DNA from 3 places in the Bacillus sp. LH1 genome. Region 2 is predicted to be linked to each of the others. Evidence: predicted binding sites of a transcription regulator. Region 2 holds the regulator's gene; each other region holds the start of a gene.
The links. Region 2 encodes LexA, which represses DNA repair genes until DNA is damaged. Its sites were predicted from a motif close to CGAACATATGTTCG; they were not measured.
Positions count from the first base shown of each region.

Region 1: the regulator LexA is predicted to act here: its motif matches at 4,247-4,260, upstream of ACX9TM_RS11895 (YolD-like family protein).
Region 3: the regulator LexA is predicted to act here: its motif matches at 3,471-3,484, upstream of addB (helicase-exonuclease AddAB subunit AddB).

Region 1 is NZ_CM175007.1:2,258,037-2,268,417, forward strand. Features, by position in the region: gene ACX9TM_RS11870 (hypothetical protein) at 1-268, shown strand, start outside; partial or broken gene ACX9TM_RS11875 (glycoside hydrolase family 25 protein) at 747-1,745, shown strand; gene ACX9TM_RS11880 (peptidylprolyl isomerase PrsA) at 1,948-2,799, shown strand; gene ACX9TM_RS11885 (hypothetical protein) at 3,202-3,420, shown strand; gene ACX9TM_RS11890 (KH domain-containing protein) at 3,670-3,900, shown strand; gene ACX9TM_RS11895 (YolD-like family protein) at 4,397-4,732, shown strand; gene gerPF (spore germination protein GerPF) at 4,942-5,157, opposite strand; gene ACX9TM_RS11905 (hypothetical protein) at 5,364-5,699, shown strand; gene ACX9TM_RS11910 (hypothetical protein) at 5,744-5,944, shown strand; gene ACX9TM_RS11915 (SDR family oxidoreductase) at 6,087-6,794, shown strand; gene ACX9TM_RS11920 (DUF6944 family repetitive protein) at 6,933-7,607, shown strand; gene ACX9TM_RS11925 (YqaE/Pmp3 family membrane protein) at 7,722-7,934, shown strand; gene ACX9TM_RS11930 (KTSC domain-containing protein) at 8,002-8,211, opposite strand; gene ACX9TM_RS11935 (PBP1A family penicillin-binding protein) at 8,678-10,381, shown strand, end outside.
Region 2 is NZ_CM175007.1:3,588,484-3,598,864, reverse strand. Features, by position in the region: gene ACX9TM_RS18580 (DUF1700 domain-containing protein) at 1-494, shown strand, start outside; gene ACX9TM_RS18575 (DUF4097 family beta strand repeat-containing protein) at 495-1,298, shown strand; gene lexA (transcriptional repressor LexA) at 1,389-2,009, opposite strand; gene ACX9TM_RS18565 (YneB family resolvase-like protein) at 2,151-2,807, shown strand; gene ACX9TM_RS18560 (DUF896 domain-containing protein) at 2,853-3,092, shown strand; gene ACX9TM_RS18555 (bifunctional metallophosphatase/5'-nucleotidase) at 3,132-4,715, opposite strand; gene ACX9TM_RS18550 (phosphate/phosphite/phosphonate ABC transporter substrate-binding protein) at 4,901-5,839, shown strand; gene phnC (phosphonate ABC transporter ATP-binding protein) at 5,923-6,696, shown strand; gene phnE (phosphonate ABC transporter, permease protein PhnE) at 6,693-7,487, shown strand; gene phnE (phosphonate ABC transporter, permease protein PhnE) at 7,487-8,290, shown strand; gene tkt (transketolase) at 8,587-10,381, shown strand, end outside.
Region 3 is NZ_CM175007.1:1,156,258-1,166,638, reverse strand. Features, by position in the region: gene addB (helicase-exonuclease AddAB subunit AddB) at 1-3,445, opposite strand, end outside; gene lepB (signal peptidase I) at 3,562-4,125, opposite strand; gene ACX9TM_RS06100 (TVP38/TMEM64 family protein) at 4,182-4,775, opposite strand; gene ACX9TM_RS06095 (competence protein ComK) at 5,211-5,792, opposite strand; gene ACX9TM_RS06090 (hypothetical protein) at 6,077-6,262, shown strand; gene ACX9TM_RS06085 (hypothetical protein) at 6,608-6,811, shown strand; gene cspA (RNA chaperone/antiterminator CspA) at 7,009-7,212, opposite strand; partial or broken gene ACX9TM_RS06075 (DUF6584 family protein) at 7,496-7,699, shown strand; partial or broken gene ACX9TM_RS06070 (DUF6584 family protein) at 7,854-8,144, shown strand; gene ACX9TM_RS06065 (phosphotransferase) at 8,164-8,955, shown strand; gene aceA (isocitrate lyase) at 9,064-10,341, opposite strand; gene aceB (malate synthase A) at 10,365-10,381, opposite strand, start outside.

The DNA of each region.
Region 1 (10,381 bases), 1.3 Mb from region 2:
TTATTTTGAACAAGTTGTGGTACAGCCTCAGTTCCCTGGCGGACCGAATGTTGTTTTTCCGGTTTTCGCTGCGGAAGTCATTCAGTTTTTCAATGACGATATTTCTAACTTATGTCAAACGTTTACAGGTGTTGCTGCCAATGTGTTTCGTGATGTAATGAATGATGAGGTTTGTGGTATCCCAATTCTATTTTCCACAAGTTGTGTTATGAGCAGTGAAAACTCACAATTACAAAATACAGATTTAGCACCAAAGTTGTTTTATTAAACTGTAAAAAGACATTTTCAGTAATAGAAAATGTCTTTTTTATGCACCAATAGTGTTCAGGTTGGAAAATTGCAATTTAATAGGAGTAAACTTCAATTAATTAAAATTTTTCTAAATCTCAAATTTCATGTAGAGGTAGTAATTTTGACTTAAGAATATATAGAAAATGAGGGATGAAATTTTTTAGTTGAAAGGAAATCGATACTGAAAGTTATAATTTAATAATACAGGAGATTTTTTTTAATATCTGTAAAAATGATTGATAGGACGAGATTACATAATAAATGAATAGTAGGGTATATTTCGAATGTTTTATGTGGCATACATGTTAAAGTTGATAGAAATATTTCTGAAAGAGAATATATTTTGAAAAACAGTAAAGATTCTTTTTATTTATATTATAGATAGCTAGTTTTAGAGAGAGGAGGCTTACAATAAAACAAGCTATGAATAAGACATTCAAAAGGAGCTGGAATGTATGGGGTATATTGTAGATATTTCAAAATGGAATGGAACTATTAATTGGGATATTGCAGCATCTCAGCTAGATTTAGTGATTGCTAGAGTTCAAGATGGCTCTAATACGGTGGATTTTATGTATCAAAATTATGTTAGTGAAATGAAAAAGCATAGTATCCCATTCGGTAATTATGCTTTTTGCCGTTTTATATCTATTGCTGATGCAAAGAAAGAGGCACAAGATTTTTGGAATCGTGGTGATCAATCAGCTAAGTTTTGGGTGGCGGACGTAGAAGTTCAAACGATGGCAGATATGCAAGGCGGGACACAGGCATTTATTGATGAATTACGCCGTTTAGGTGCGGAAAAAGTAGGATTATACGTAGGGCATCACACGTATTTATCATTTGGAGCATGTAATATTGAAGCTGATTTTGTATGGATCCCTCGTTATGGAGGGAATAAGCCAGCATATCCATGCGATATGTGGCAATATACGGATTCAGGGAATGTTCCTGGGATTGGGAAATGTGATCTGAATCGATTAGTAGGAAATAAGTCACTTTCTTGGTTTATAGATTCCAACAAAGCAAATCAATCTAACATAGTGTATACACAGCAACCGAATGGCATTGGTATTGCAGTTTCGAAATATCCTGATGGATACGGAATAAATTTATATGAAACTCCCATGACCCCTCAATTTACAGGTGCACTCACTTAGAAAATTCCATATTTAATCTTAACAGGTTATTGGGGAGGCGGTGAGCAAGATATGATTTGTTTAGAGAACGATAAGCAGTGGGCATATTTAAAACATTTTAATGTGAAATGGTTTTATGCAACTTCGAAATATCCTGTCGGTTACGGAGTAAATTATTATGAAGAGCCTGAATGTATGAATTATAAAGGGAATATAGATGGATCGACATCTTTTCGAGTGTGGGGTAGAGTGGGAAATGCGGTAGATATCGGGCAGAATAGTTGGATACCTGAAAAACATGTAATTATTAAGTAACTATAGCGGCAGTATTGTTTTTAAGGAGTATGTAAAGAGTCTTCTTACTATACATAATAGTAAGAAGACTCTTTACGTTTAAAAATGAAAATACATGATACATAGTCTACTCATATGAAATGAATTACATGTAGAAAACACACTGTTTTCACAATGACTGTGTATAGTTAATTTGCATAATGATAAAAGTGAGGTATTTGAATTGAAAAAGAAAAAAATATTTATTGGAACAATTATTTCATGCGTGATGCTAGCATTATCTGCATGTGGTTCCTCAGACAACGTAGTAACATCAAAAGTAGGGAATGTTACAGAGAAAGAATTAAGTAAAGAATTACGACAACAATATGGAGAAAGTACTTTATATCAAATGATGTTAAGTAAGGCATTGTTAGATAAATATAAAGTTTCAGATGAGGAAGCAAAAAAGAAAGTAGAAGAAGCAAAAGATAAAATGGGTGAGAACTTTAAATCGACTTTAGAACAACTTGGATTGAAAAACGAAGATGAATTAAAAGAAAAAATGAAGCCAGAAATTGCATTTGAGAAAGCGATTAAAGCAACAGTTACAGATAAAGATGTGAAAAATAACTATAAACCAGAAATGAAAGTAAGTCACATTTTAGTGAAAGATGAAAAAACGGCTAAAGAAATAAAGGAGAAAGTAAATAATGGTGAAGATTTTGCTGCCTTAGCAAAACAGTATTCAGAGGATACTGGTTCAAAGGAACAGGGCGGGGAAATATCTGGTTTTGCTCCTGGGCAAACAGTGAAAGAATTTGAGGAAGCTGCGTATAAATTAGATGCAGGCCAAGTAAGTGATCCGGTTAAAACAACTTACGGTTACCATATTATTAAAGTGACGGATAAAAAAGAATTGAAGCCATTTGATGAAGTAAAGGATAAAATTCGTAAAGATATAGAACAACAAAGACTACAAGATACGACAGGTAAATGGAAACAACAAGTAGTCAATGATTTATTGAAAGATGCTGATATTAAAGTGAATAATAAAGAATTTAAAGATACATTTAAATTTCTAGAAAAGAAATAATGACTGTAATCATAATTAGAAAAGGGAACTCATATAGAGTTCCCTTTTCTAATTAGTGTGTGAGTTATAAATAGATAGTAAGACAATACAATATTACATTTAAATATTAAGAATTACAATGGGAAATTATGGTTTATAATTATTTCAACGAAAGTGGATATTCTACGGTTTTCATTATGCAAGTTTATTACATATATTTACTCTTTAATAATGAATATCGAACATAATTTAAAAAATAATACATATAATGTTTTTGAATAAATATTTAACATGGATAATTAGTAAAAAGCTGAGCATTCGATTGGAAAGGATGTTCTTTTTGTTGTGAAAATTTTAGGATAAAGAATGAATCGTTTTAAACGCATCATTTACCACATCAATAAATTAAGGTGGGGAGAATATATGAAAGTAATCTTTCAAGGAGAGGGCGGAGCGAAAATTTTTGAGTCATATGATGAAAATATAAGTGATTTATTAGTTATATTAAAAGAAACGAAAGGGATTAAAATTGGGATGGTTGAGTATAAAGTGTTAAAGTACGAACTTAATTATTTTCGTCATCCGAAAAAAGCGGATACAGAGAGAGAGTTACATATAATAGTACAACCTAAGTATATGTAATAAAATATAATAATAAAAATCACTGATTCAGTTTTGTAAAGTTCCATAGAGTATGTAAGAAAAGAGAGTGTTGTAAATGCTCTCTTTTCTTATGCTTTGTGAGTTCGTTCATCATAGTATATGTTTTCAGTTATAGATGGTTAATAAACGATAAAAATTTAAAACTTTTTCGTTTAGGCAGGGATTTTATATTTGAGTAAATAAATATACTATGAAGTATTTTTTATACGAATATTGGAGGAGTATAAAATGAGTTTAGCAAGTTACATAGGCTGTAATGTAGAAATTCCGTTAACGGATCCAGATTCTAATGATGTAATTGTTTTTGGACCGTGTTTTTCAGATGAAAGTATGCTTGAAATTGTACAAGATTATCAATTCCAAACAAATTACACATATGAGGTTTCAACTAATTGGGGAATTGAACTTGTCGAGTGGCAAAATGTAAAGGAAAAAAAGAAGCGAAAGAAAAACTTTTAACTTTATGCAAGATTATGGAAAGTTATTTGGAAGATGGAGACTATTTCGAATTATTTAGTTGTTGGGTTGGTGATGAAGATAAGGAACGAGTAGGGGAATTGAACTTAAAAATAAATCATTTTAATATAGATGAATTATGTATTCCAGAAAGAACATTAGTTAGGATAGAAAAATAAGCTTTGAATATTTTTTAGAAAAAGGCGATTTCACTTTGTGTGAGGTCGCCTTTTAGTTTTTATATGCATTTTATATAAGAAATGAAAAGTTTATTTGATAAAGGAAAAAATATGGAGATAAATAAAATTATGTTTTTTGTTAAGAAATAATAAGTATAGCTCTTCTCAAAGGAACGTAAGTTCGTGTATAATAAGAACGAATGTTCTTTTGAGAGGTAACCTAATTATAGTTTAGAAGTAAATTCGAGTTTAGTAAGTATTAAAAATAACTAAGGGATAGCATGAATAAATAAATGTATAAATGATCAAGGAGATAAAAAATGAACGATGTAAAGATACAAAAAGAAGAAAGAGAGTGGGTTCCGTTTACAGTAATGTCCGAACAACTTTTAAATATGAGAAAGATTATTGGAGAGAAATTAAAAGTACAAAAACCGCTTTTAACAAATGAAGCAAAAGAGAGGATTTCTGATAAATTATTAACGTCATTACTGTCTGAGAAAGAAATATTGGTAACATATTTTGAAGATGGTTACATATTAACAAGCTACATGACTGTTGTACATATCAATCCGGTAAAACAAATTGTAATTTGTACAGACGCCTTTTATAAAACTTACGTATTTAACGCTATGGATATTATTGAAATAATGTAAAAGAAGCTGAATATTTAAATGGCAGCTTTTTTTATTTCTGATTTATGAGACAAATAATATAAGAAAAAGCAGCTAGCTTTGTGCTAGCTGCTGAGCCCCAGGGAAAGGGAGAAAAAGATAGGGTACTCCAAAATCGATAAGAGCTGTCAAACAGCCTGATTATAGTATAGACAAATTAAAATTTTCTATACAAAAAGTTGAACATAAGATTAGGCTGTACCCACTTGGTTTTGATCTGCAAGGTCAGAATCAAATGTATTGGTCGCGCTAACACCGCTAAAAGTATTAACAACAAAACCAACGTTTGATGCGCCGGAACCATTATAAGCTTTCGTATTTTCTTTCGGAGAAACGTTGTAGAAATCACCTAAGTTAAATGATCCATTACTATTTTGTACAACTAAATTTCCTACAACTGATGGCATAATTTTCACCTGCTTTATAAAAAGTTGTTAACATTACTATATGGAGTTATAGTCCAGATGGTTCATATAATAAAAATTGTGGAATAGTAAAACGTTTGGAGCATGGATTTCAATAAAAGTGTGTTAAAATTAATATAATAAAGTTGAGTAATTTTTTTAAAAATTTGTATAATTGATATATATGAAAATAAAGGAGGCAAAATGTAATGAAAGATATTATGAAAAAAGTTGATTTAACAGATGCCAAATCAAGTAATCTTGTTGCACTAATTTATAGTAATGAAGTTATATTAGTTGAAGACGCATTTTGTCCAAATGAAATAAAATTAAAGTTTAATGAAATTGCAATTTTATCTGCAATTAAAACAGCTCATATTGCGAAAGTGTCTATTAGGAAAGAACTTGAAGCGCTTTTTCATGATACGGGTGTTATATTAGTGAAACAAAATGTTGATTATGGTAGTAGCCAATCTATTACCATGCATTTTGAGCAATTTAAAAAGTTGCAAGATGAGATTGAACATTTAAATAAAAGTATGTAATAAAGCAGCTAAATAAAGGTTCTATCATAAAGGTGGAATGTGTTGTGTTGAAAAAGTGGTTTAAAAATTATTTGGGTGAATCGCATTGTAAACATAAATATATTTTTATTAAGATGCAGGATAATGAGGATTTTAAAAAAGGTACATTAGGTGTAGTTTATATTTACCAGTGTGAGAAATGTGGAAAAGAGAAGTTGAAATATAAAAACAATAATGAAATAAACAATGAATTTTTAGATATATAGCAAAAAGTAACCATGATGGTTACTTTTTTTGTTTATGTATACAATATCAAAACCATTACTAAAGTATGAGTTGAGTTAATACTATAGTAAATCGCTGAATAAAAATGAAGAGAGTAAGATATAGGGAAGGAGGATGAGAGAAATGAAGCGAAAAGAAATTAGTAAATCTGTAATTATTACAGGCGTGACACAAGGGTTAGGGCGTGCGATGGTTGATCGATTTCATGAATTAGGGTGGAACATATATGGTTGTGGACGTTCAAAAGATAAAATTGAAGAACTAAAAAAACAGTACAGTAAAATACATGATTTCCAAGTAATTGATGTTTCAGATTCTCAGCAAGTTAACAATTGGGCAAATTATATACTTAATACACATACAGCTCCCGATATGATAATAAATAATGCATCGATTGTAAATCAAAATGCACAACTTTGGAAAATTACGGCTCAAGAATTCGAAAATGTAATGAATGTAAACGTGAATGGTGTAGTAAATGTAATAAGAGCATTTGTTCCAGCGATGGTAGCTAGGAAAGAAGGAATTATCATTAATATGAGTTCTAGTTGGGGGAGAGAAGGTGAGGCTGAGCTTGCGCCATATTGTGCCTCGAAATTTGCTATTGAAGGTATCACTAAATCTATGGCCCTGGAATTACCCCATGGCATGGCTGTACTTGCTTTAGATCCTGGAGGGAGTATTAGTACTCCAATGCTGAAGTCATGTGCGCCACAATATATAAATGAATCGCCTACACCTGAAACTTGGTCACATAAAGCAATTGAATATATATTGAATATAACAATAGATAAAAATGGAGATTCATTGACATGCCCAGCATGCATATAAAAAGCACCTTTAAGGTGCTTTTATATTAGTAGCACATTATATCATTCACAAAATTACATCTAAAAAATAAAATAAAAGATTAAGGGTGAGATTTGTTTGTTTTGAAAGCTTTAGAAAATATTTAAATAGGTGATAAAAATGAATCCAAGCAGTTTAAAAGTGACAGGGGCATGGTTTCAAGTGGGAGGGAACCTTACAGCTGCTATTGGAACGACAAGAGGATTTATTGGAGAAGAGAAAGTTGAATCGGATCTTGTTATTGTAGGAAGCTCATTACAAGCCCTCGGATATATATTACAAATCATTGCGAGCAATTATGATGATGGGGAAGAAAAAAGAGAAAATCAAAATATAGACTTAGAGAATCAAAGTAAATTACTTGATCAAATAGGAATTGAGTTATTAGCATTAGGCAATATATCAAATGTAATAGGAACATATTTTAATATAAATGAACATTTGAAAGAAAATGATTATCTTATCATTACAGGGAACAGTTTACAATCAATCGGTGCTTTTTTAGGAGTAGAAGCAGCTTTGTTGGATATAAATGTATTACAGAAAATTATTATACTGGGTAACTCCATGCAAAGTTTAGGGGCTGGATTACAAGCGTATCAAGGTGTTTCAAATGTATTGAAAGATGAGAGAGAAAATGAAGATAGTATTTTTGATAAGAAGGATGAGAGAATCATTGCACTCATTGGTATTTGGATACAAGCGATAGGAACGTTAATTTCTGCAATTGGAGTAACTGCAATAGAGGAAGAAAATAGGCTAGAAAACAATAAAAAGTCTGAAATACTTATTTAAATAGAAGGAGATACATTGATTTTAGAGGTAGGTTAAGATTAAAATGGTAGTAGGTTTTTTTGCGTATATTTTGAAAAGTGATATATAAAATACAAAATAAGGAGTTTTCAAGGGATGATGTATTTATTAGCAATTCTTCTTCCACCTGTTGCTGTATTATTTTGTGGAAAACCAATTCAGGCAATCATAAATTTCATATTAACATTAATATTTTGGGTTCCAGGAGTTATACATGCAATTCTTGTAGTGCATGATAAAAAAGCTGATCGGCGTTTGAAAAAACAAATTCAAGCATATGATGAAATTAATAAGAGGAATCGAAGATAATTCATCTGCAAAATGTTTTTAAAAGAAAGGAGGATTAACCTCCTTTCTTTTTTAGTGGGTGTTAAGTTTAGATTTTTGTGTGGCGGAAAGAATTTTTAATGTAAGTATTATGATAATAACTTTTAGATTGTGCATGTAATAGGCCAGTATAAATACTTTCTGGTACATTAAAGAAATCGTACATACCATTCTTTAATTGGATTCGCAAAATCATAGAAAAAGGATTATAACCAACAGCAACTATATTTTTTGAAATTACGGGAGATAGCTTCATCATTACGCAACTCCTCACTTTTTATTTTTAATACTTTTTTGTAGATGTTGAGGTTGTGATGTTGAAATCCTTATAATTTAAGAGGTATTATACTTATATGCAATATATTAAATGTTTGTTATACGTAATTATAAGGAAGTTCACACGAAGTACATATCGTTGTGCTATTTTTATTTCACCTTTGATTTATAAATAAGAAAATATTGACCATTTGAAAAAAAGGTATATTATTTATACGAGGTATTAAAAATTCACTTTTTACATTCTATGCTTCAAGGGGCAGCGTTATTAGGAAAAATAGAAGTGAAAATAGTTTGTATAAGAAGTATTCTAAAATTTATAATCTGTGAATTGGGAAAATATTGAATGCTCCAGGTCAATATACTTTCTTAATCAAATTTATTTTAGAAAGTGACCTCAATATTTTTAAGTAAATCAACGGGAGAATTGAAAGGCAGGAGAAAGTAACATGTCAGAAAATTATCGTTCTCGAGAGGAACGACGACAAGTTAAAAAGAAAAAACAACCAGCTTCTAAAACACAAAAGCCAAAAGGTAAAACATCATTCTTTCGCAAGTTTTTAATTACTTGTTTATTACTTGGTATTGTTGGTTTAGTGGCAGGGGTTGCTACCTTTTTCGTAATGATTAAGGATGCACCAAAACTTGAGAAAGCAAAACTTGTTAATCCGTTATCCTCAAAAATTTATGATAAAAACGGGGATTTGGTATATGAATATGGAAAAGAAAAAAGGACGAATGTTACGTATGAGCAAATACCTAAATTAGTAGAAAATGCATTTTTAGCGACAGAAGATTCACGTTTTTATGAGCATAGCGGAGTAGATTTTAAAGGTACTGCCCGTGCTGTTCTAGTAAGTCTTAAAGGGGATTATGGTTCTCAAGGTGGAAGTACGATAACACAGCAAGTTATAAAAAACTACTTCTTATCAATGGACAAAACACCAAAGCGTAAGGCGCAAGAAATATATTTAGCTTATAAGCTAGAACAACAGTATTCAAAACATGAAATATTAGAGATGTACTTAAATAAAATTAACTTAGGAAACCGTTCATATGGGATCGCAACAGCAGCACAAAACTACTATGGTAAAGAATTGAAGGACTTAACATTACCAGAAGTTGCGATGCTTGCAGGTTTACCGAAAGCACCGAATAACTATGATCCAACGAAAAAAGAAAATGTTCAAAAAGCAACAGAAAGAAGAAATGTTGTTCTAAGTTTAATGAACCGACATGGATATATAACAAAACAGGAAATGGAAGAAGCATCAAAAGTTGACGTAGAAAAGGGGCTTAAGCCTGCAGCTCAACTACAAACAATGCCATACCCTGCATTTATGGATGCAGTTGTGAAAGAAGTAGAAAAAGAATTACCAGATGCTAATATCGGTTCTGACGGTTTAGAAATTTATACAACGTTAGATCCGAAAGCACAGAAACTTGCAGATAATATTTTAAATAATAATATCATTGATTATCCGAACGATAAATTCCAAGGTGCATTCACATTTATGGATACGAAAACAGGAGAAGTTCGTGCTATAGGTAGTGGCCGTGGAGAAAATAAAGCTGTATTTAAAGGGCATAATATGGCAATTGAATTAGATCGTGCAGCTGGTTCAACGATGAAGCCGATTTTCGACTACGCTCCTGCAATTGAATATTTAAAATGGGCTACGTACCATCAAATTGATGACTCTCCATTTAAGTATTCAACGGGACAAGAAGTACGAAATGCAGATAGAAGTCATATGGGTCCAATTACAATGCGTGAAGCATTAAAAATGTCGCGTAATATTCCTGCAATTAAAACTGCAAAAGAAGTAGGGATTAGTAAATCGAAAGAATTCTCTGAGAAACTAGGTATTACATTTAATACAGCACCGACAGAATCGACAGCGATTGGTACAAATGAAGTATCGCCAACTGAAATAGCGGGTGCTTATGCGGCATTTGGTAATGAAGGTAAATATACGAAACCGCATTTTGTTAAGAAAGTCGTTTATCCAGACGGTAAGTCACAAAGTTTTGGACAAAAACCAAAACAAGTTATGACAGATTCTACAGCATACATGATTACTGATATGCTTCGTTCTGTAGTTACATCAGGTACTGGTACATCGGCAAATGTAGGCTCTTTAGATGTAGCT
Region 2 (10,381 bases):
TACCAGAGGAAGAGAGGCAAGATATTTTATTGGATTATGAAGAGCACTTTCAGTTTGGACTAGAAGAGGGGAAAACTGAATCGGAAATAATACAGGGCCTTGGTTCTCCGAAAGTAATCGCGAAAGAATTACTTGCGATGTATCGCTTCGATGAAATGAAAAAAAATCCATCGACTTCAAATGTGACAAGAGCTGTTATGGCAGCGATTGGACTTAGTTTGTTTAATTTTATTATTGTGTTAGGCCCGTTAGTCGCAATTATTGCTTTTATATTTTCTTTTTGGATCGGTGGTATTGCTAGTGTAGTAACACCATTTTTCGTTATTGGAAAAGTATTTATGGGTACTTTTATATGGTTGGATCTTTTCGTTAGTATAACGTTTGTTGGGGTAGGTTTATTGTTATGTATTATCGCTTTTTATAGTACAAAGTGGTTTAAGAGATTGTGTGTACGATATGTAATATGGAACTTCAAAATGATAAAAGGAGAGTAAATGATGAAAAAACTATTTTTAATCGCTATCGCTTGTATCATTATTGGAGTAATAGGAATTTCCCAAACATATGAAAAAGCAGTACAAACTGCTGAAAAAGGCGATAAAGAAAATGTAATTAAAAACGAAACATTAAAAAATATAGAAGTTAAGTTAGATGCCGGGGATATTATTGTCCAAAAATCTCCTGACTCTTCTTTTTATGTAAAGCAATCGGGAGATGTACGTAAACAAGAGATTCGTATCGCAGAAGATGGTGACACATTAAAAATTATTGGGGAAAGAGAAAAAGGTGCTTCATTTGATTTTTCTTTTTACGATTTTAGGTTTCAAACGTCTAAATTGACTCTCCTTGTGCCCGAACGCTCTTACCAAGATGTAAAAGTAAATTCATCTGCTGGACAAATCGAAATGAGTGATGTGAAAAGTGATAGCGTAAGTGTTAGAACACTTGCTGGAGAAGTAGAGTTGAAACAAGTAACGGCTAAGAATGTGGAGGGATCGACAAAAGCTGGTGAGGTGAACTTTAAGAAGGTATTAGGGAAAGTGACCGCAAAAACAACAAGTGGGGAAATAAATATTCAAGATCATGATTCTAAGTATAATCTAGAAGCCAGTTCAACTGCGGGAGATATAGATATTACTTTATCGGAAAAACCACAAGATGCGGTAATTACTGGGCAAAGTGCTGCTGGAGATGTAACAATTTTTAATGAAGAAAATAAAAATGTAACAATTGGAAATGGCAGTAAAAAGATTAGCGGTAAAACGGCTGCGGGAGATGTGACGATTGAAACTCGTTAATAAGAAATAGAATGCATGGAAATCTATCAAAATACAAAAAGAAGATAATTACCTTATTTATATACGGTAATTATCTTCTTTTTGTTATTTTTAATGTAAATCACGATATACGCCAATTACTTTCCCGATAACTGACACTTGTTTTAAAATGATAGGTTCTAATGAAGAGTTTTCTGGTTGTAGACGGAAATGGTCTTTTTCTTTATAGAAACGTTTAACTGTTGCTTCGTTATCCTCTGTTAAAGCGACTACAATTTCACCATTATATGCAGACTGCTGTTGGCGAACAACAACTAAATCTCCATCGAAAATACCAGCTTCAATCATACTATCTCCAGAAATACGTAACATGAACACTTGGTCTGCTCCAGCAACAATACTAGCTGGAAGTGGGAAATGTTCTTCTACGCTTTCGACCGCTGTAATTGGTAACCCAGCAGTGACTTTTCCGACAATTGGAACTTGAATAACAGATTGTGTTTCCGTATCCATTCGGTCTTCACCTAAAATTTCAATGGCACGTGGTTTTGTTGGATCGCGTCGAATGTATCCTTTTTCTTCTAATCGTGATAAATGTCCGTGCACTGTAGAACTAGAAGCGAGGCCGACTGCTTGACCAATTTCACGTACGGAAGGTGGATATCCTTTTTCTTGTACTTTTAGCTTAATAAAGTCGAGAATGTCTTGCTGGCGTTTCGTTAACTTTTCCATGTTTTCTAACACCTCGTTTTCTTTCATTTTTCTTATTAATAAGTATAACATGTGAAAAAACATTCTACAAACATAAGTTCGAACAAATGGCGGATTTATGTTACACTATAGGGAAATAATAGGGAGAAAGAGGGGTTCAAAATGAATGCAATTATTTATGCACGTGTGAGTACAACGAAAGAAGCGCAAGAAACATCATTATTACGTCAAAAAGATGAATTATTGCATTTAGCTGAGCGCTATCAAATGAATGTTACTAAGGTGATTGAAGAGCAGGCTAGTGGATATACAATTGAACGTGACGGTATATTAGAGGTGTTGGATACAATTCGAGACGAACAAATTGATGTGTTACTTATACAAGATGAAACGCGTCTTGGTAGAGGAAATGCGAAGATCGCGTTAATGCATTGTTTACATAAAGAAGGCATAAAAGTATATACGCATACACATAATGGTGAATTACAATTGTCGGATTCTGATTCAATGGTATTAGATATTATTGGTATTGTTGAAGAATATCAAAGAAAGATTCATAATTTGAAAATTAAACGAGGTATGCAACGTGCAGTAGAAAAAGGTTATCGTCCAGAAAAAAATTTAAAAAATCGTCATTTAAGTGTAGGAAGAGAGAAAAAAGAAGTGCCAATTGAGGAAATTGTACGTTTGCGAAAAAGTGAACTCACGTTTGAAGAAATTGCAGCAACATTACGTGGATTTGGTCATAATGTTTCAAAGGCGACTGTACATCGTAGATATGTAGAGTATACGAAGCAATTGCTTGATAAAGAAGAGTAACTATTGTATGATAATAATCAGTTTTGATTAGAAGGGGGATTCGAGATGATTAATCACGAACTCGTTGAACGCATTAACTTCTTAGCGAAAAAAGCAAAAGCTGAAGGTTTAACTGAAGAAGAGCAACGTGAGCGTCAATCGCTACGTGAACAATATTTAAAAGGATTTCGTCAAAATATGTTAAACGAACTTAAAGGTATTAAAGTTGTTAACGAAGAAGGTACAGATGTTACACCGACGAAATTAAAAGCTTTAAAAAAGCAAGATAATGCAAAATTAAATTAAAAGATGGGCGAAGCCCATCTTTTTTATATGTAAAAATCGTTATTTAATAACTTTCCAGTTGTTATTAACTGTTGCTTCTATCGTTTTATGTTCCAATATATAATTAGCGATAAGTTCAGACATATCTGTGGGTATATCTTTTACTACCGGTTTGTTTTGAAACATAAAGAAATTTCCCCCGCCACTTGCACGATAATTATTCATTACAACGTCATATTCTTCATTCATATTAAGAGGAGCACTGTTATGCTGTAAAGATTCTACTCTTTCACCAATTGGTTTTGAAATGTTTAATACGTATGAAATCCCTTCCCACATATCATAATTATAATGTTGTGGCTTTGGTTCTATGTAGGTAGGACTTACGGTGATGGATCCATCTGTTTTTAATGTGAAATAAGAAGCAGAGAGTTCAAGAGCATTTTTTATATCCGCTCCAGTTATTCTAATTACTTTTAATGTGTTTGGATAAATATAATTAGAAACGATGTCACGCATTGTTACATGTTCCGGGAAACCTGGAGATGTATTATGGAACAAACTTGTACAAGAAATTGATACATTAGCTATATCCATCTGTATTTTATTTATGAATTCGATAAAAGGATGATCATGCAAACGAGTTTGCATAGCATCTGAAATTTGCATATCCCCCTGAATGATTCCAATAGGTTGATCAAGCCACTTTTGTGTTTTCTCTTCGTAATCGGCTACCAATGAAAGTACATCTTGGTCAGCCTCAACTCCTTGTACAGATAATAATTCAGAAGAACTCTCTTTTTTAACCCATTTATGTTTTGTTTTTTCGAATGTTATTTTTACTTTTCCAACTGAGTTTCCATTACATCCGGTCTGTAAAATTGTTACACCGTTAGCCATTGTGTGAGCAATTTCCCGGTGTTGGTGGCCTGTTAATAAAATATCTATGTCGTCAATTTCATGGCACATTGCATATCCTTGGTTTTCTCCTGTTAAAACTTCAGTCGGTACCCCGGTTTGTAAATCTCGTTCAACTCCCCCGTGATACGCTACGACTAGTAAATCTGGTTTCTCATGTTTGCGAATGTAAGAAACCCACTTTTTCGTTGTTTCTAATGCATCTTCAAATTGTAAGTCTCTAATGTGATGGGGTTGTTCCCAATTGGTAATGTAGTGCGTTGTCACCCCTAAAATAGCAATTTTTATATTGGATTCAATCTGTTTGATTATATAAGGTTTTCCGAAATAAGGTTTCTTTATGTTTTTATCTAAAATGTTTGCTGATAGGTACGGGAAGTTCGCAGTAGTCACAGCGTTATTTAATATACCCATCCCGTAATTAAACTCATGATTGCCGATAATTGCAGCGTCATACTGTAAGTAATTTGCTAATAAGGACATTGGGTTTTTTTTGTTTTTTTCGTATGTAACATAATGATAAGTAAATGGTGTTCCTTGAATAAAGTCGCCATTATCAATTAAAAGAACGTTTGTATTTTGGGAACGTTCTTTTTTTATAAGAGTAGAAATTTTAGCTAAACCAAGTTCTGCTGGGGAGTTATCTTGGTAGTGAATAGGATAAACAGTGCCATGTATATCGCTTGTTAATAAGATGTTTAAAGTTACAGTTTGATTTTGTTCCAATATGACTCACCTTTTCTATTGTTATCTTCCAATTCATCATATCAAATATGTGAAGAGAATTTTAATGTGAGTGTATAGAATGTGTAAAGATTCTGTAAATAATCAATTATTTGTAAAAATATGTGATATATTTCTTCATGTTTATGAAAGGTTATTTTATAACAATGAAAAATGGAGGCATTAATATGTTGAAAAAAGTTTTTGCAATGAGCACAACAGTTGTACTAGCAGCGGGATTATTAAGTGGCTGTGGAACGAAGGAATCAAGTGCAAGTAAAAATGAAGATACGAAAAAAGGGTATGTACCGAAGACTTTAAATGTTCAATTTGTTCCTTCTCAAAATGCAGATACGTTAGAGGCGAAGGCAAAACCGCTTGAGAAGCTATTAAGTGATAAGTTAAATATTCCAGTAAAAGTTAGTATTTCAACGAACTACAATACAATTGTAGAAGCGATGGCATCTAAACAAGTAGATGTAGGATTTTTACCGCCAACAGCGTACGTATTAGCACATGAAAAGAAGGCTGCAAATGTAATTTTACAAGCACAACGTTTTGGAGTAGAGGATGAAACAGGAGCTCCTACAAAAGATTTAGTAGATTATTATAAATCTGAGTTTGTTGTTAAAAAAGACTCTAATATAAATAGTGTAAAAGATTTAAAAGGTAAAAAGATTGGTTATCAAGACGTAACATCATCAGCAGGGTATGTATGGCCTGCAGCTGTTCTATTAAAAGAGGGAATTGATCCGTTAAAAGATGTGAAACCTGTTACATTAAAAGGTCACGATCAGTCGCTTATTGCTCTTTTAAATGGTGACGTAGATGCAGCTGTTGTATTCCAAGATGCTCGTAATATTGTAAAAAAAGATTATCCGAATATATTCGAGCAAACGAAAATAGTGAAATTTACGGAGAAAATTCCAAACGATACGATTTCGGTACGTTCTGATTTAGATGAAGAGTGGAGCAAGAAATTACAGGATGCTTTCATTGAAATTGGAAAAAATGAGGAAGGTCACAAAATCATTAAAGAAGTATATTCACATGAAGGATATGTTAAATCTGATGATAGTAAATTTGACATCGTTCGTGAATATGGGAAGAAAGTAAAAACGCAATAATACATATGGAAATGGCAGCTAGCTGAAAGGGAATGTTTTCAGTTAGTTTGCCGTTTTGAATACATAGAAGGTAGGTAAGATGTGTGATAGAATTTCGAAATGTCTCCAAAGTGTATCCAAATGGTACAAAAGGATTGAATAATATAAACTTGAAAATTCAAAAAGGTGAGTTTGTTATAATGGTAGGGCTGTCCGGAGCTGGAAAGTCTACACTTCTAAAATCGGTAAATCGTCTTCATGAGATTACAGAAGGCGAAATCATGATTGAATGTGAGTCTATTACTGCTGCAAAAGGAAAAGATTTACGACGTATGCGCCGGGATATTGGTATGATCTTTCAAAGTTTTAACCTTGTAAAGCGATCAACAGTATTGAAGAATGTATTAGCTGGCCGTGTTGGATATCATTCGACATTGCGTACAACGTTAGGTTTGTTTCCGAAAGAGGATGTGGAGCTCGCATTTCAAGCGTTAAAAAGAGTGAATATTTTAGAAAAAGCATATGCACGTGCTGATGAATTATCAGGAGGACAACAACAACGTGTATCGATAGCTAGAGCATTGGCGCAAGAAGCAAAAATCATATTGGCAGATGAACCTGTTGCGTCGTTAGATCCGCTAACAACAAAGCAAGTATTAGATGATTTAAAGAAAATTAATGAAGATTTTGGAATTACAACAATTGTAAACTTACATTCTATTGCTTTAGCTAGGCAATATGCGACGCGTATTATTGGATTACATGCAGGCGAAATTGTTTTTGATGGTTTAGTAGAAGCAGCAACGGATGAAAAGTTTGCTGAAATTTATGGTGACGTAGCACAGAAAAGTGAATTGTTAGAGGTGGCAGCTAAATGAATGATGTGACGATATATTCGAAGTCGATACCGAAGCCGCCGAGTAAGTTAAAACATATGTTAACGTTTATTCTATTCATTTTACTGTTGTGGGGAAGTAGTATACAGGTCGACGCATCATTTTCAAAGCTAGTAGTTGGTTTTCCTAATATAATGGATTTGTTAAAAGAAATGGTGCCGCCAGATTGGAGTTATTTTCAAGTTATTACAACAGCAATGTTAGATACAATACGTATGGCGATTATTGGGACGACTTTAGGAGCGATTTTAGCTATTCCACTTGCACTGTTTGCGGCAAGTAATGTGTTTACTAGTACATTTTTATACAGTCCAGCTCGATTGATTTTAAATTTTATTCGAACGATACCAGATTTATTATTAGCGGCAATTTTCGTAGCTATTTTTGGAATAGGACCACTTCCGGGTATTTTAGCTCTTACTTTTTTCTCAATTGGGCTCGTGGCGAAATTGTTGTATGAATCAATTGAATCAATTGACCCTGGCCCACTAGAAGCGATGACAGCTGTAGGGGCTAATAAGGTGCAATGGATTGTTTATGGAGTCATTCCACAAGTAAAAGCACACTTTGTTTCCTATGTACTATATACATTTGAGGTGAATGTACGGGCAGCGGCTGTCCTAGGTTTAGTAGGAGCAGGTGGTATTGGACTATATTATGATCGTACACTTGGGTTTTTACAATATCAACAAACTGCATCTATTATCATCTATACTCTTGTTGTTGTATTGGTAATTGATTATGTAAGTACATTGTTGCGGGAGAAATTATAATGAGTAAAACGACGATAATCGTACCAAAACCGAAGAAACCGAGTGTGTATCGCTCGTTTATTTTTATAGCACTTACATTTGTTTATATATGGGCTTTTTCAGGAGTACCGCTAGAGGGAATAAAGGAAACGGCGGGAGAAATTACAAAAGCAATTATGACAGGGATATTGACTCCAGACTGGTCGTATGTATCTTTGCCAGATGGTGAAGATTTATTACATGGATTAATTGATACGTTGGCAATTGCGATATTAGGTACATTTATTTCTGCATTTTTATCTGTTCCGTTTGCTTTTTGGGCGGCAACGAATATGAGTAGTGGAAAATTAACTTCAGGATTTGGGAAATTTGTACTTAGTTTTGTTCGTACATTTCCTGAATTAGTTATGGCTCTTTTATTTATAAAAGCTGTTGGTCCAGGCTCTTTTGCAGGAGTATTAGCCTTAGGATTGCATTCTATTGGAATGTTAGGAAAACTATATTCAGAAGGAATTGAAAACATAGATAAAGGACCGACGGAAGCGTTACTAGCAACAGGAGCAAATCGTTTTCAAATACTTTGGTATGCGGTGTTACCGCAAGTGTTACCAGATTTTCTATCGTATACGTTATACAGATTTGAAATTAATGTACGATCCGCTGCGATTTTAGGAGTTATCGGAGCAGGAGGGATTGGTACACCTTTAATTTTTGCGCTGAGTTCACGGAATTGGTCTCGTGTTGGTATTATTTTATTAGGTATTATTTTAATGGTAATTATAATTGATTTGATTTCAAGCTCGATTCGGAAACGGATTGTTTAACTTATTTGAAAAGCATCGAAGTTAGATGCTTTTTTATGTTTTTAAAAACGTATTTAAAAAAGTAAGTATAGAAGAAATTTGTATAAATATACAGATAATTCCCTTTCTTTTTAAAATAAAAATAATGAAAAAGTATGTCATATTGAATGCCCATACATTCCCGGAAACATTGATTTTTTTATAAAAAATCAAAAAAATATCAACATATTTGTCGATACATGTTGTATAATCTTGCGTGGGAAGCTATCATATAAATGTATAAAACGTTTACTAATATAAGCGAAGGGAAGAATAGCATGTCACATTCAATCGAACAACTTTCTATCAACACGATTCGCACATTATCCATCGATGCGATTGAAAAAGCAAACTCTGGTCACCCAGGAATGCCAATGGGTGCAGCACCAATGGCTTATACATTATGGACTCAATTTATGAAACACAATCCAAATAACCCAACGTGGTTTAACCGTGATCGTTTCGTATTATCTGCAGGTCATGGTTCAATGTTATTATACAGCCTACTTCACCTATCTGGTTATGATGTAACAATGGATGACTTAAAGAACTTCCGTCAATGGGGAAGCAAAACTCCAGGACATCCTGAGTACGGTCATACAGCTGGTGTAGATGCAACGACTGGTCCACTTGGACAAGGTATTGCAACTGCTGTAGGTATGGCAATGGCTGAAAGACATTTAGCTGCTAAATATAACCGTGATGCGTATAATGTAGTAGATCATTATACATACGCTATTTGTGGTGATGGAGATTTAATGGAGGGCGTTTCTGCTGAAGCATCTTCATTAGCTGCTCATTTACAATTAGGTCGTCTTGTTGTGCTTTACGATTCAAACGATATTTCATTAGATGGCGATTTAAATCGTTCATTCTCTGAAAGTGTAGAAGATCGTTACAAAGCATACGGATGGCAAGTAATCCGTGTTGAGGATGGAAACGATATTGAAGCAATCGCGAAAGCAATTGAAGAAGCGAAAGCTGACGAAAAACGCCCAACGCTAATTGAAGTAAGAACGACAATTGGTTTCGGTTCTCCAAACAAATCAGGAAAATCAGCTTCACATGGTTCTCCACTTGGTGTAGAAGAAACAAAATTAACGAAAGAAGCATATGCTTGGACTGCTGAGCAAGACTTCCACGTAGCAGAAGAAGTATATGACAACTTCCGTAAAACAGTACAAGATGTTGGTGAAACTGCGCAAGCTGAGTGGAACACGATGCTAGGTGAATATGCACAAGCATACCCAGAATTAGCAAACGAATTCCAAGCAGCAATGAACGGTCAACTTCCAGAAGGTTGGGAGCAAAACTTACCAACTTATGAATTAGGATCAAAAGCAGCAACTCGTAATTCTTCTGGTGCTGTAATTAATGCAATTGCAGAGTCTGTACCATCATTCTTCGGTGGATCTGCTGACCTTGCTGGTTCTAACAAAACATACATGAATAACGAAAAAGACTTTACAAGAGATGATTACAGCGGTAAAAACATTTGGTACGGTGTACGTGAGTTCGCAATGGGTGCAGCAATGAACGGTATTGCACTACATGGTGGTTTAAAAACTTACGGTGGTACGTTCTTCGTATTCTCTGATTACTTACGTCCAGCAATTCGCCTTGCAGCATTAATGCAATTGCCAGTAACGTATGTATTCACACATGACAGTATCGCTGTTGGTGAAGATGGTCCAACACATGAACCAATCGAGCAATTAGCAGCGCTTCGTGCAATGCCAAACGTTTCTGTTATCCGTCCTGCTGATGGTAACGAATCTGTTGCAGCTTGGAGACTAGCTTTAGAATCTACAAACAAACCAACTGCTTTAGTATTAACTCGTCAAGACCTTCCAACATTAGAAGGTGCAAAAGATGATACGTATGAAAAAGTAGCAAAAGGTGCATATGTAGTTTCTGCAAGCAAGAAAGAAACGGCTGACGTAATCTTACTTGCAACTGGATCTGAAGTAAGCCTAGCTGTTGAAGCTCAAAAAGCATTAGCAGTAGACGGCGTTGACGCAGCTGTTGTCAGCATGCCATCTATGGATCGCTTCGAAGCTCAAACTGCAGAGT
Region 3 (10,381 bases), 2.4 Mb from region 2:
ACTGATTATCTTCCAGTGACTCATCAAATTGACAAACAGATTTGAAGTTACAGAACGTACATGCTGCTTTATTCCCCATTTTATAAGGAGCAATATCGATAACACCTTCTGTAATATCTTTTCCGATATTTTCAAACGTATGGTGTACATATTTTTGCAGTACGTTAAACTCTTGCTCACTTGCAATACTTGAACGCGCACTAAAGCTACCGTCTTTTTTCAGGCCAGCAGAAATAATATCTGAGCTTCCTGTTGAAAGTTTGTTATCCATTAAACGAACAACGTCAGCATCTCCTAATACGAGTCCTTTCATTTTAAATTTCTTTAAAATTTCTTTTTCAATTTCAGCTTCCGTTGCGTCACCTTTCATCTCAACGATTGGGTTATGAATATGGAAATACAATACACCAGCTGGTGATGCTGCTTGGCCTTTTTTCATCCACGTCTGTGCATTCGAAGTAACAACATCTAAATACGTTAACATTTGAAGTGCTAATCCGTAATACACTTCCGTTAAATCTAACGCTTTTGAACTTGATTTATAATCAATAATACGTAAGAACGTCCCGTTTTCATCTTCTGCCTTATCAACACGGTCAATACGGCCGACTACTTCCATCTTTACACCATTTGGTAATGAGAATTCCATCGGCGGAAGTGACCCTGTACCTCCCATACCGAACGGCACCTCTAAATCAACTGGTACGAATCCGCTTGACTTCGCATGTTCACGAAGAATGATTGACGTACGGAAAATGATTTGTTGTAGTTTTTGTTTTAAATAGAAATGACGGTTTGAACTTAATAAAATTTGTCGTTGTAATAACGGCGCAATTTCTTCTATTACTAAAACAGAAAGATGCTCACACTCTTTTATGGATAAATCCGCCCAAGTGCGGTTTTCACGCAATAACTTGTCCGCAATTTTCTTTAATGCCGCATGGAATAATTCGCCGATGTCTGGCGCATCAAGCTTGAAAATATCACGCTCTCTAAGCGATAAACCGTGCTGCGCAAAATGAGCGTATGCACAACGATTAAATAGTTCCATACGAGAGACGCTTCCTTTAATTATATCTCCGTATAAATCTCTACTTACTGCTGTACTTAGTTTCTTCGCACGATTTCGATAGAATAAACTTGATAAGACGCGGCTACTTTTTTGTTTCCATTCATCTGAAGTTACGTAGAAATTATATACGTCCCACCAAAAGTCTAAATTCCCTTCAAATCCGTATCGCTTCCACGTTTGTAGTTGCTGCATAACGTAAGATAACGTTACTTCTGGCGTTGCTACATATGAAATTTGTTCTGAACGTGATAAATCATTTACGTCATTCGTAATAAATGAATCTTTCACATTAGGGAACATTCTTTTTATTTTCTTAATAAAGCTAGACGCAAGTAACGTCTTTCCTTCTTCATCTGCAAGCGGGCATGAAATGTATAACTTCTCAGATGCTCTTGTTACCATTTGATACATAACGAACTGTTCTTCTAACAAAGTTTGTCTCGTCGTTGGCGCTAATTCAATCCCTGCCGCACCAAGAACTTCTCTTTCCTCATCAGAAAGCATACCTTCATCCATAGGTGCTGCTGGAATGACACCCTCATTTACACCTATAATAAACGTTGCTCTCACATCAGATAATCTGGAGTGATCAATATTAGCAATTAACACTTGGTCTAATGACGGCGGAATGTTAGCAAATTGAAGTGCCTCAAGACCAGTCGACATAACGTCAGTAAACATAGAAAGAGACATTTTCTCTTCCCCAAGCATCTCTACAAATGTATCAAGAAGGCTCATTACTTCTTCCCATACTTGTTCATGATCTGTCGCAAATAAGAAATCTCCACTTTCTTCTGCACGTATACGTAATTCTTCTAGTTTTTTCGGAACATCCAGTTCTTCTAAAAACAAGTAAACTGCTTCACACATTTGCATAACTGTTCCTGCACGCTTTAACCTTTTTTGCATGCGAATAACAGGTGTTCTTACAACGTCACGTAGCCTATTTATTTTCTCTTCCATTTCACGTTCACTGTCTGTAATCATCCCGTTCGTATCATCAAGAGAACGATAACGGCGATACATCCATGGATCTTCAGCAGTCCATCTCTTTCCTTGTATACCGTACGCTAAACAGTAATTTTCAAATTCATCCATTTCTTCACGCATCGCTTCTTTTCTTACGTCTAATGGATATAACAGCTCTGTTTTCACGCAGCGGAACACCGCATCATAACGCCAATTCCCACTAATAATCTCGAGTGCAGAACGAATACATTCTACTAATGGGTGATGTGACATCGGGCGCTTTTCATCGATGAAGTGCGGGATATTATAATCTGTAAATAACGTTCGCATCACATCGTAATAACTTTCCCCATTACGAAGAAGCACTGCAATATCCCGGTAACGATATTTTTCGTCGGCAACAAGTTTACGAATTTCACGAGCAACACCTTCTACCTCCGCTCGTAAATTCGCAGCTGTACTAATCGTTACACTCGCTTCACCGTTAAATTTTTCATTCGGACGCGCTTCATAATGCGCTTCTAAATGCGCTAATGCCGGAGAATGAAAACGCGGCTGTTCCATAAGTGGAATTGTTTTTTCAATTTCTATTTTCTCTTCACGCGCTACTTGTTTTATTTTTTCATACGTTAACGTCGTTTCATAAAATAAATCGAGTTCATTTACTGGCTGCGCTAACGTTTTTTCATCTATCGTTAACGTGATCGTAACTCTCGCTCCGCAAATCATAAGCTGTCTTACAATCTCTAACTCTTGCGGGGAGAATGAATGAAATCCGTCTATATAAATTTCCGCACCATTTACATATTCAGACTGCGGAAGCTTTTCCACTAGCAATTGCAGGTAGTCTTCTGAATCTAAATATTTTCCAATTAAAGCACGTTCAAAATCATCGTATAACAGCTGTAAATCATACACTTTATTCGCTAGTAACTTTTGTTCGGCACTGCTACTATGCGCATCTAATTGTTGCCACATTTCATATACGTTAGATGGCGTTACATTGTAACGTTTAAACTCTGCAATCATACTACCAAGATGTTCAAAGAAACCGTTTTGCTCCGCTGCTTTTTGGAACACCGATAATCCATCTTTACGAGACTCTACAATTTTACGGAGTAACATATGTACACCAGCTTCATCAATATGAAGACGACTCGCTCCGCCAACTTCTTGCAGTACCTTCCACGCTAATCGTGAAAAACTAAAAACTTGTGCCCGAATAGAACCTCTTACATCCTCACTTCCAATTAACGCCTGCTGCGTCTGGAATGTCATCTGTTCTGGCACAAGATATAATATTGTTTTCCCTCTCGGGCGTTGTTTTAACTCTTCTTGCACTTCGCGTAAACAAAGTGTACTTTTTCCACTTCCCGCTCTACCAATCACAAATCGAAGTGACATGTAACCCCACCTTTCACTTACATAACGAACGTTAGTTTGCTACTATAATTGTATTATAGGACACGAAAAAAGACAAACTGAGTTGTTTGCCTTTTTCTATACTTCTATCTATTATATCAACCTTTTGAAAAATTCGTTTGCACCTCTTGAATTGGCCAATATCGCAAATCAACTTTACCGACGACTGTATCAGCTTTTACAAAGCCAAAGTGTCTACTATCCCAGCTCCCGAGCCGGTTATCACCTACTACAAAAATAAACCCAGGTGGCACCAGTTTTTCTTTCGTTAACTCTTCTAATGTAAAGTCGCCTGTTAGTTGCCTTCCGTTTATCTCTTTCTTATACTTCTCTAAATACGGCTCATCAATAAATTGACCGTTTATATATAACTTATCCTGCTTATATTCAATATGATCTCCAGGTAAACCGATAATCCGCTTTACATAGTCCTCTTTTTTATTCGCATGAAATACCACAACGTCAAATCTGTTCAAGTCCCCAACTTGATAACTCACCTTATTTACAACTAGCATATTGCCATCTTGCAATGTCGGCATCATTGACTTCCCCTCTACAACATACGTTGAAAAGAAAAACGTTCGAAAAAATACAGCTAATAATACACCAATTAAAATTGTTCGTATCCACTCCATGCCTTCTTTTTTCAAAGTTTTCTTCATCTGCTTCTCCCCTTATCCTTTAATACTGAAGCTTTCCTTTACAAAGAAGACTATTCTTAATGTAGTTCTAACTTTACTTCGATTTTCTTACCGACATACCATAAAATAAAAATACCAATCGCTACAATAACTGATTTCACCGGATTATGAATAAATGACATTAAATCATGACCGATATACGTTAAAATAAAAACCATCACAAGTTTTCCGAATGCTAACGCTAGACCAAACTGTTTTACACTAATTCGGGATAAACCAGCGACAACATTTATGAGCGCTGACGGTGTAAACGGAAAACAAAATATAACAAAAATCGGTGCGAATCCTTTCCTTTCAATCCACCCCATTGCTTTTCGTACTCTCTCATGCTTATTTACAAACGAAAAGAAACGACTGCGACCAAAATGGCGGATGATGAAAAAGACAAGTAATGCACCCATTACTGATCCAAGCCATGAATAAAGAAAACCGAGCCAAAAGCCAAATGCAACAGCATTCGCCAGTACAAATACGATAAGCGGTAATGCTGGAATCAACGCCTCTATCATCGGTAAACCAATACCAAGAAGTGGTCCGAACGCTTTATAACTCTCAACAATATGATCCATATTTTCTGGTGAAAAATACTCTTTGATTGTCTGAAAATCCATTCTACACTTTACCCCTTTACTCTAAATACTATCCCTACTGTATCATTGCTTATATGAAAGAGGAAATGGTAGATACGACATATGGAGATGTATTTATTAAAGTTTCCATATCTTTCATAAGAATTCCTTCATTATTTAGCTATGATAATCTATCAATATTCGACAGGACGTGTCATTCGTTTTGTTATTTAGATTGTTTTTTTGATTTTTTCAGTAAATGAAATTACAATGGTGATTTTCTAAATATAACAATTACAACTCGGTTTTTCTAATATATCGCCTTACCTACAAAGACTGATAAAGTGAAACTTTAATCAGTGGGGATTTTGTTGATCCCCCGCTTAACTTCTTTGCTTTCGCTGAATTTTGAGGCGGGGGTCTTACTACCCACAAATAACAGGATAAACAAAAAAGAATGGGGATTCCCCCATCCTTTCACACTTCGCCTTCCTTCACAAAATACACACTCTCATAAGCGGGTCTTAATGTTGATTCCTCTTTTTTATCAACCTCTTTAAAACAAGGACTCCCTTGTTTTTTCCTACGATCTTCATATTCAGTACGTAATTTTGCTGTACGATTTTGTTGATTTTCAAAACTAGTTTTTGATATTTCTAATTTCACAGCAAAGCCATTTATAAATCTAATAATAAGATTTCCATCTTTTAATTCTTTATTACTTTCAATATAAAAATGAGACAACCAAGCGCACTCTTTTCTAGAGTAAGAATAGGTAGGGAAAAAATAAAGTTGATCTGCTGGACTAATCGCAATCGGTGCTTTATGTGTAATATGAGTTAACTCTTTCGTTCCTTCTTTTCTGCCTAAGAAACTAGAGCCATGCTTGCGGCAACTTCTTTCTATAATATCTAGAGGTTTTTGAAATACGAAAAAAGAATCATTCATTTCAACGACTCGCGTAACAATTTTCTTTTCACTTAGAACGACAGGAAGTAAGGCCATCGTATTTTTCGTTACAACATAATTTTCGACATAGCGTTCCACTTTACTTTCCATACTCCATTATCTCCTTTTTTCCATTTATATTAGCAGCTGCATATATAATTTTAGCATCTATGAAAAGGAAATAGCTTACAAGTTCCGCTTTTTTACAATTTTTTATCATTTATCAAACATTTGTTAAATAAAAAAATCACGATATAGTAATGATTTAATTTTAAAGTTATAAAAACAGCATTTATACTACCTATAAATATTTATTATCCCTTCCTATTTTCACATCATGAAAACAATTAACTTTGCTATAATTAAAATGTAAATCCAATATATGGAGGGCCACTATGGAGGAAAAAGAGATCCAACCATCGATTCAAATGAAAAATAGTAGCGTCATTATCGTGAAAAACTCAGCTAGTATTATATTCGGTTTATTTTTCATTCTGCTATTCTTTGCTAAACCGTTTCGTAAATCAAAATGTCCAGAATGTAAAAAACGTGAGAAGAAAAAATCAGGACAAGAACAATAAAAGGCCTTCCTTTATGGAATGCCTTTTTACATTTGTAGTATCATTTTATTTATTCTTCTCCCTAAAAAACAACTATATTTTCTCCCAAGGTTCTCTACATCTTTTTTGATTTGTAATATGGTCCTTATATAAAACATGAGAAAGAGTATTGGTACTTGTTACCCGCTTTTAATTTTTATTAAACACTTCAAATTTGTACATCTTTATCCATCACTAACAATTCGTTAATTAGTTAACTTTGTAATATAAGTTTTGTATATAATGTCATTCAAAAACACAATATATATAAGTAGCTATTTATAATTACATTGCTTTTTATCGAATTCCAAAAAGGAGCTGTATACTATGGACAAAGAAAATCTATTAAGCCAGCAGGTTAATAGCATCCCCTCAGATGCTCTGAATACCCCTAGTAAGGAACAAGAACAACTGTTAGAAACATCATCTCAAAACGTACAAAATTCCAACAACAATGCTAACAAAAAAGATGTTACTCAAGGTCTATCTGGAAAAGATTCCCCTATTTCAATAGAGAATACAAATTTATAGTTATTTACTATCATACGCAGCAAATACTCTTGCTGAACTAATTCTTCTACAGAAACTAATACGCATTCCAGATAATTTTTCACCCGTTGTAACATAGAAAAAGAGATTTAGATATAAAAACAGGCTCTGAAAAAACTTTCCCCACAACAAAAAAAGGATGGCATTAGCCATCCTTTTTTCCATCATCAACTATAAAATTATAGTTTGATTACGTTTTTAGCTTGAGGTCCACGGTTACCTTCTTCGATTTCGAAGCTAACTTTTTGGCCTTCTTCTAGAGATTTGAAACCTTCAGTTTCGATTGCAGAGAAGTGTACGAATACGTCGTTTTCGCCTGGAACTTCGATGAAACCGAAGCCTTTTTCGTTGTTAAACCATTTTACTTGTCCTGTTACTGCCATGATTATTTCCTCCTAAGAAAATACAAATTTTTAATTTTTTAGTCTTCCTGTCTAAAAAAAGAATCCACACATTATCAAATACGAAACATAAACTAGTTCTCACATACTTTTTCTCGTTCGTTTCCAGCACTTGATAACATATGGATTGCTTAATTTAACTATTCAACTGACATCATCATAGCACATTAAAATAAAATGTACAATCTTTTTCGAAAATAGAATTTCTAATTTTTAGTATTTCTTATAAAATATAATTATCTCTATTCTAAATAAGGAGGAGTTTATGACCAATAAAATTCCTAGAAAAACATTAAAAAGAATTGAAGAGGATATTGAAAATAATAATCTTGGAAAAGCAAGGGATAGATTGCATGGCCTCATCTTTACATACCCAAATGAATTACATCTTCGAAAACAACTCGGAGATATTTATTATACATTACAATATCCAGAAATGGCTGGACGTTACTGGTATCTAGAGGAGCATAAAGTGAAACTTTAATCAGTGGGGGTTTTGTTCATTCCCCACTGATTATCAGCCCTCACCAATCGGGCTTTTACGGGCAGTTGATCCCTCACCTAACTTCTTCGCTTTCGCTAAATTTTGAGGTGGGGGTCTTACTGCCCACAAATAGCGGGATAAAACAGACATTATGCATGAATCATGTTTATTATTTGAAAAATCAATGGGAAATAGTCCTCATCATATTGCACGTGCTTTAAAGTTTAAAGGCGATTCTAACCATATAAAAGGTTTGTATAAAGATCAACCTTTATCTTCAGTGCAGAAGAAAGTAGCAGAGGAGTTAATTTATGAGTATAAAGAAACATGGCAAGATAAGCTAGTTCCTTTTTGCTGTCTAGCATTGCTTGCTTCCCTTCTCTTTTCTGCCGTTGTTGGTCTATTTACTATTTGGAATTGGATTTTTTAATCACAGGGGGAATTTTCACATGTCAAACTACGCTAAAGAAGAAAGGCTAACAGGGGGAAACGTCTCAAGCGTATATCGTTCTGAAAATACTGTTCGGCGAGAGTTAAAGCCAGGCAATGAAAAGATTCATAAGTTATTGCAACATTTAGAAAACAAAGGATTTCATTATGCTCCAAAGTTTTTAGGTGTAGATGAAAAGGATAGAGAGATTTTATCCTTTATTGAAGGAGAAGCTGGCAATTATCCTTTAAAAGAATATATGCGATCTAATAATGTATTAAAAGAAATAGCAAAGATGCTCCGCCTTTACCATGATGCTGTAAGTGATTTTCTGTTATTAGATGATTGGAAACCGATGGATCACACGCCAAATAACATTGAGGTTTTATGTCACAATGATTTTGCCATATATAACATTATTTTTAATAATGAGAAGCCAGTAGGGATTATTGATTTCGATGTTGCTGCTCCTGGTCCAAGACTATGGGATATCGCTTATACACTTTATACTTGTGTGCCTTTAAGTAGAGTGTATTATACAGAATCCGGTGAAGCTGTTCATTATGACTCATCGCAACATGCAGATCGCATTAAAGAGAGAATGAATTTGTTCGTTCAGTCCTATGATAAAAATATGGATGAAGATTACTTAGGAATGGTGTTGCTTCGATTAGAAGGATTATGTACATATATGAAACGAAAAGCGCAAGAAGGCGACTTGAATTTCCAAAGAATGATTGATGAAGGACATCTAGAGCATTATGAGAAAGATATGAAGTTTATTCGTAATCATAGGGCTGAGTGGAGTTGATTTAGTAATAAAGAAAAGGAAGTATCGTTTTTTGCCGACAACTCAATCTCTCTTTTCGAATCGTTTAGAAAATAACAAGGGGCACCCTTCAAAAAGGTGCCCTTCCTTTTATTTCGTAAACTGTGCTTCTTCCGTAGATCCTTTTAACGCTGTCGTTGATGAAGTTCCGCCTGTAATCACTTGTGCTACTTCATCAAAGTAACCTGTTCCTACTTCGCGTTGATGACGTGTTGCAGAGTAGCCATGTTTTTCAGCTGCGAATTCTGCTTGTTGTAGTTCAGAGTATGCTGCCATGCCGCGCTCTTTATAGCCACGTGCTAGTTCAAACATACCGTAATTTAATGAATGGAATCCAGCAAGTGTTACGAATTGGAACTTGTAACCGTAAGATGCGATTTCCTTTTGGAAGCTTGCAATTGTTTTTTCATCTAGTTTTTGTTTCCAGTTGAATGAAGGTGAGCAGTTATATGCAAGTAGCTTCCCTGGATGCTCCTTATGAATTGCGTCCGCAAATCGTTTTGCATCTTCTAAATTTGGTTCTGACGTTTCACACCAAACGAGGTCTGCGTACGGTGCATACGCTAAACCGCGCGCAATTGCTTGATCAAGACCTGCATTCGTACGGTAAAACCCTTCTGGTGTTCTTTCTCCTGTAATAAATGCTTTATCAACAGGATCGATATCGCTCGTAATTAAATCAGCTGCATCCGCATCTGTTCTTGCAACGATAATTGTCGGCACTCCCATTACATCTGCTGCAAGGCGTGCAGAAATTAAATTGCGTACTGCTGTTTGCGTTGGTAGTAGTACTTTTCCACCTAAATGGCCACATTTTTTCTCTGAAGATAATTGATCTTCAAAATGCACACCTGATGCACCTGCTTCAATCATACCTTTCATCAGTTCGAATACATTTAATTGACCACCAAATCCAGCTTCTGCATCTGCTACAATCGGTACGAAATAGTCTGTATCATCGCTTCCTTCCATATGCTGAATTTGATCCGCACGTTGAAGCGTTTGATTAATTCGTTTTACTACAGCAGGTACGCTGTTCGCTGGATATAAACTTTGGTCTGGATACATATGTCCAGAAAGGTTTGCATCAGCTGCTACTTGCCAACCACTTAAGTAAATCGCTTTTAACCCAGCTTTTACTTGTTGCATCGCTTGGTTTCCTGTTAATGCGCCAAGTGCGTTAATATAGTCTTCTGTATGAAGCGATGTCCAAAGCTTCTCAGCACCGCGACGCGCTAACGTATGTTCAATATCAATTGACCCGCGCAGGCGAATTACATCTTCTGCCGAATATGGACGTGTGATCCCTTTCCAACGCTCATCTAATTCCCAGCTTTCTTGTAACTTCTCGATTCTTTCGTTTTTCATTTGTTCCATCCCCTTTTCATTTTTTATAAAATTTCATAAC